Linked DNA regions of Filimonas effusa. The protein of the gene in region 2 binds, or shares a complex with, the protein of the main gene of each other region. Links are inferred from orthologs where the notes say so. Each region holds a gene or a part of one and is shown on either strand. Other genes may lie near its edges.

Region 1 (2,966 bases), on a different replicon or contig from region 2:
CCGACTCTTTTTTTAGCAAAAGCTGCATTTATTTTAGCAAAATAGATATAACCTAAGCCTGTTATTGTAATTTACCATTCTGCCTTTATCGCTATCTCCTGCTTGCGATCAACAGATTCAGATCTGTGTACTTGAGGTTGAAGCGCTGACTGATGTAGAAGTTGGTGAGGGCGCCTTTGTAGAGGTAGATGCCGTGGCGGAGGTTGAAGTTATGCCATACCATATCGTCGAAGCCGCCCTGGTCGCTGGCCAGGAGGAGCAGCGGCATGAGCACGTTGCTGATGGCGTGGCTGGCGGTGCGTGCAAATCCGCTGGGGATATTGGGTACGCAATAGTGTATGACGTCGTGTTTAATGAAAACAGGCTTTTCGTGGGTGGTTATTTCGCTGGTTTCGAAGCAGCCGCCTCTGTCGACGCTTACGTCGATGATAACGCTGCCGGCGCGCATGGCGCGGACCATATCTTCGGAAACCACTATGGGGCAACGGCCGTTGTCGCTGCTGAGGGCGCCTACGGCAACTTCGCAGGTTTTCAGTTGTTTGGCCAGGATCTTTGGCTCTATAACGCTGGTCCATACGCGCACGCCAAGATTGTTCTGAAGGCGTTTCAGGCGATAGACGTTGTTGTCGAATACTTTAACGGATGCGCCCATGGCCAGGGCTGTACGGGTGGCAAACTCACCTACCACGCCGGCTCCTATAATAATAACTTTGGTAGGAGGAATACCGCTGATACCGCCGAGCAATACACCTTTACCATTATCGGGGCTGCCCAGGTATTGTCCGGCAATGAGCATGACGGCGCTGCCGGCAATTTCGCTCATGCTGCGTACAATGGGGAAGGTACCGCTGTCGTCTTTCAGGTGTTCGAAACCCAGGGCGGTGATACGTTTCTCCATCAACTTTTCTATCAATGGTTTTTTGAGCATCGACAGGTGGATGGGGGAGATAACCGTTTGGTTCAATTGCAGGAAAGGAAGGTCGTCTTCGGTGAGGGGGGCCGTTTTCAGGATCATCGGCGCTTTGTATACATCTTCTTTGCTGTAGGCAATGCGGGCGCCGGCTTCACTGTAGTCGCCATCGCTGTATTTACTGCCTTCACCGGCTTTATGTTCAATGATAACTTCGTGACCGTTGTTCACCAATACTTCCACCGCTTCCGGTATCAGGGAAATACGTTTTTCGTGCAGCGCGTTTTCCTTAGGTATGCCAATGGTTAGCTTGGCGCCTTGCCGTTTAATATCCAATTTCTCTTCAAAGGTCTCGTAACTGAAAGAAGTACTCACAATAGACTTTCCTACTGGCATGATAATATGCGGTTATAAGATTAAAACTACATTTTTTTGAGGAAACTCAGTTATTTATCACTATACGCCTGGTATGGGGGCCAGTTGTTTCCAGGTAAATATGAACCGTATCGTCGGGCAGGAGGCCGGCGGCTTTTTCGGGCCATTCCACCAGGCACAGGCTGCCGCTGTACAGGCAATCTTCGATACCCGCCTGTATGGCTTCTTCTTCGTCTTTCAGGCGGTACCAGTCCATATGGTAGATACTACCCCGGTTGGCGCTCCTGTATTCGTTGATGAGTGCGAAGGTGGGGCTGCTCACAGTATCTTTTACATTGAGCAGGGAGCAGAGGGCATGTATAAAGGTTGTTTTACCGGCTCCCAGTTCTCCATGAAAGGCCCAAACGGAATATTGCCCGTATTGGTCCCATATAGCGGCGGCAGTATCGGCCGCCTGGCTCAGCTCATAATTTAGTTCCATGGGTGCAAATTTAGTTTTGAATTTGCTGATAAGGAGGCTTCCCTGTTAAAAATCGGGAAAGAGCGGCAAAAGGCTGGCTGAGACCGGAGCGTTGTTGCCGGAAGAAACAGTGTTACCGGTGGTGAATGGCTTGCCGGGCAGAAAGCGGTTACTGCTGCCGGCAGGCCGGTAGTTACGTTTAAAATTTGGTGTTACTTTGTAGTATGGAAAAGGTGAACTGGAAGGTTGAAGGCATGAGTTGCACCAATTGTGCGCTCACCATAGAAAAATATCTCACACAGCAGGAAGGGTTGTCCGACGTGAAAGTGAATTTCATAGGCGGTGATGTAAGTTTTGCGATAAATGACAGCACACCGGCTGCCAAGGTAGAGCGGGGCATTGAAGGGCTGGGTTATCATGTAGCCAATGGTCCTGGCAGCGCGAATAAAGCCGTTAAAAAGAAAAAATGGTTTAAGAACCATCTGCAGCGTTTCTGGTTTTGCGTGGTGTTTACATTACCCCTGGCCTTACATATGCTACCCGGGATACATATTCATCTGCTGATGAACCCGTGGGTACAGTTGGGACTTACGTTACCTGTGTATATTGTTGGAATGGATTTTTTTGGCCGCAGCGCCATCAAGAGTTTGTTGAAGGGCATTCCCAATATGAACGTACTGGTAGCGATGGGCGCTACTTCTGCTTTTATTTACAGTCTTATAGGGATGTTCAGCGCTGATGCGGCAAACTACCTGTTCTTTGAAACTACCGCTACCATTCTTACACTGGTGTTCCTGGGCTACTTGCTTGAAGACAAGACTGTAGAAACAACCCAGGCCAATATCCGGCGTCTTACCGTATCGCAGAAGGTGATGGCGAATATGATCGCTTTTGACGACAAGTTTCAGGAGCATGTGTTCCCTGTTGACAGCGCGAGCCTGAAGGTGGGGGATCTTATCCTTATCAAAAGCGGGGAGTATGTGCCTATGGATTGTAAGGTATTGTCGGGGGAGGCCAGTGTTAACGAGGCGGTTGTTACGGGTGAAAGCCTGCCGCTGACGCGTACGATGAACGATAAGCTTATAGGCGGCAGTATGGTGGAACAGGGCAGTGTAAAAGCTTATGTTACGGCTGTAGGCGAGGATACTGTTATGAGCCAGATACTGCGGCTGGTAAAAGAAGCCCAGTCTGAAAAGCCGCCGGTACAGCAGATGGCCGATA
Region 2 (2,883 bases):
GGCATCACTTTCGGCAGTATAACCACCCATTTCACCAAATTCGGCTTCCAGCTCCCCCGCACGGATCCCATCTTCTTCAGAGAAATCCTCTTTCATGTAAATGGCATCCTTCTCATGCATGACATCCCACATCTTTTTGTGGCCCATGAGCACGGTATTCAGAACAGTGTGTTCATCGAACTCAAACTGGTTCTGCTTCAGGAACGACATCCGTTCCCCTTTGGTGATCTCAACTGTGCCCTTATTAGGCTCAATTTCACCACTTAATATCTTAAGAAAAGTTGATTTCCCTGCCCCATTCGCACCAATAACACCATAGCAGTTGCCTTTCAGGAAGTTGATATTTACTTCGTCAAACAACACCCGCTTTCCATAAGCCAGGGTAACATTTTTAACACTGATCATGCGTTGCTCCTTATTTTCAAGGCGCAAAAGTAGGACAATAAAAGTGAAAAGCCCCAGCCGCCCCGGTGATTATTAACGGCTGAAATCATATATGATATAGATGGTCCTGCCTTCAAAATTGATAGGAGAACGAAGTTGCATGCTGTTATCACCAATGCTGGTAACCTCCATACGGTAACCCGTGGTCACATTTTTAGCCTTTACATCGCCATCCAGCCTTTTAAACTGAAAATACTGCTGAGAACCATCCTTTTGCAACGACCAGTAGATCTGCCTTAACCCTGGCGCACACTCCGAACCGGAAGAATTGACAGTATAACTGCCCTGGCCATTATTAGGCAAACTCCACGAACTGCCTTGAAGACAGGAATACGCCACATCGTCAAAAACAGTAGCCTTGAATTTGGTACTCGACGAAATCCCGTCAAAACTAATATTATTGAGCGTCCAGTTCCCCGTATAAGCGCTGCGGCTCGCACCCGCATTACCTTTACTCGAAGAACAGGCCGCAAAAACAGCTACTCCTAAAATCATACAGGCAACAGTCAAAACCCTGGCATACTTATTCATACAGTTATTTTTTTCGATATAAAAGCAATTGCAGTGCCAATCCACGCCATCTACGAAAAAGTACGCTTTATATAGCCGCGCATAAGCCGCACTAAAGCCGCTTACCCGCCATCTCACCCCCTCCCTACCACTCACTCCTCGCCGAAGGACTCACCTCCATATCCGCAAACTGACCTGCCAGGTATTTATAATACGCAGTAATCGCAATCATCCCGGCATTATCGGTACAATATTGAAAAGGAGGGATAAAGGTCTTCCATCCATGTTTACGGCCCGCTTCCTGGAGCTGGGCCCGCAAACCACTGTTCGCACTCACCCCCCCTGCAATACATATCTGCCGTATCCCCGTTTGCTGTACCGCCTTTTTAACCTTCTTCAATAAGATCCTGATGATCGTATGCTGAACCGAAGCACATAGATCTACCAGGTTCTCCTTTATAAAATCGGGATGCTCTTTCGTCTGCGCCTGCAGAAAGTATAATACGGAGGTCTTGAGACCGCTGAAGGAAAAATTCAGCTCCGGGATCTGCGGCTCCGCAAACTTGAACTTCTCCGGGTTCCCCTCCTTCGCATACTTATCAACCAAAGGACCACCGGGATATGGCAATCCCAGCAGCTTCGCAGTTTTATCAAAAGCCTCGCCGGCAGCATCATCGATGGTTTCCCCTATCACCTCCAGCCTAAGCGGACTATGCGCCACCACTATCTGGGTATGCCCGCCACTTACCGTTAAACATAGAAAAGGAAATTCAGGACGCTCCTCAGGTATCAGGTTCGCCAGCACATGCGCCTGCATATGATGCACCGCTATCAACGGCTTATCCAATGCCAGCGCCATCGACTTCGCAAACTGCGCCCCTACCAGTAAACTGCCTATCAAACCCGGCGCCTGCGTAAACGCCACCGCGTCTATATCCTGCATACTGCACTTGGCCGTAGCCAATGCCGTATGCACTACAGGCACAATGTTCTGCATATGAGCACGACTTGCCAGCTCAGGCACCACACCGCCATAACGCTCGTGTACGGTCTGGCCAGCTATATGATTCGATAAGATCTCGCCGTTAATACAAACAGACGCACTGGTTTCATCACACGACGACTCGATCGCCAGGATACAAATTTGCTTTTCCACGATGCAAAAATATGGAATAGATGCAGATGGCGCATAGTACAACGCCAACAGACACAGGAACACGGTGCCACGGACAATAATAAAACGGAACTACAGCATAAGAGAAGTAACAATATAATCCGCCATCAATATAGCCACACAAGTATAAGTAACCGCCCGCGTAGCCGCCTTGCCCACCGCCAGCGAATCACCAACAACATGATACCCTACATAAGCCGATACACTGGGAATAATAAATGCAAAAACATACGACTTCACAATAGCAATAGATACCGTATTAGGCTTGAAACGATCAGTTAACCCGAATAAATAATCAGAAAAAGCAACCAGCTTCATCGATTCACCCGCAAAACCACCGGCCAGTAATCCAACAAAACAGCCTATAACGGTTAAGCAAGGCATAACCAGCACACTCGCCAGTATCTTCGGTAACACCAGGTAAGCATAAGTATTGATACCCATGACTTCCTGCGCATCTATCTGCTCGCTCATACGCATATAACCAAGCTCAGAAGCTATCCTGAAACCCACTACAGTAGCCATGACAGCAGCAATACCGGTTGGCCCCAGCTCCAGGATAACCGAATCACGCGCCACCATCCCTATCACCGACTTTGGAATTGCAGGCACCGTTAGCATATAAGCCGTTTGCATGGTTACCACCATACCCAGAAAAAAAGATACCGCTATGATGATCCAGAAAGAACGAAGCCCTATATCCACACATTGATCGATAAATGCCCGCCAGTACAACGCCATATTCTCCGGCTTAC

The links. Proteins that work in one complex are often made in the same cells at the same time.
Region 1: the proteins of tsaD (region 2) and tsaE are in contact, whole or in part, in a crystal structure (PDB 6N9A), measured with the Thermotoga maritima proteins. The link is inferred for Filimonas effusa from one-to-one orthologs. Residues at the interface, in WP_004082750.1 of Thermotoga maritima: Cys10, Asp11, Arg49, His50, Leu82, Gly84, Gly135, Gly136, Glu154, Thr155, Leu156, Asp157, Asp158, Ser159, Glu162, Asp165, Lys166, Arg169, Leu170, Tyr175, Lys213, Thr214, Leu217, Tyr218, Gln221, Arg222, Asn324; in WP_004082108.1 of Thermotoga maritima: Leu37, Gly38, Lys46, Lys57, Val59, Lys60, Ser61, Thr63, Phe64, Thr65, Leu66, Met67, Val69, Pro71, Tyr82, Arg83, Leu84, Asp86, Asp88, Phe89, Asp93, Ile128, Asp130, Glu131, Arg134.

Annotation. Positions count from the first base shown.
Region 1 is NZ_SDHZ01000003.1:265,580-268,545, reverse strand. Bases 60-2,920 are described here. They hold tsaE (tRNA (adenosine(37)-N6)-threonylcarbamoyltransferase complex ATPase subunit type 1 TsaE), read right to left. Parts: upstream 1,767-2,920; coding sequence 1,353-1,766; downstream 60-1,352. Other genes in these bases: ESB13_RS18990 (heavy metal translocating P-type ATPase), read left to right, coding at 1,970-2,920; ESB13_RS19000 (alanine dehydrogenase), read right to left, coding at 92-1,306. Outside these bases: more of ESB13_RS18990, read left to right, coding at 2,921-2,966. UniProt on the Escherichia coli protein: Required for the formation of a threonylcarbamoyl group on adenosine at position 37 (t(6)A37) in tRNAs that read codons beginning with adenine.
Region 2 is NZ_SDHZ01000001.1:2,912,812-2,915,694, forward strand. What follows is about bases 106-2,883. They hold tsaD (tRNA (adenosine(37)-N6)-threonylcarbamoyltransferase complex transferase subunit TsaD), read right to left. Parts: upstream 2,111-2,883; coding sequence 1,100-2,110; downstream 106-1,099. Other genes in these bases: ESB13_RS11025 (ABC-F family ATP-binding cassette domain-containing protein), read right to left, coding at 106-405; ESB13_RS11030 (lipocalin family protein), read right to left, coding at 478-975; ESB13_RS11040 (MlaE family ABC transporter permease), read right to left, coding at 2,201-2,883. Outside these bases: more of ESB13_RS11025, read right to left, coding at 1-105.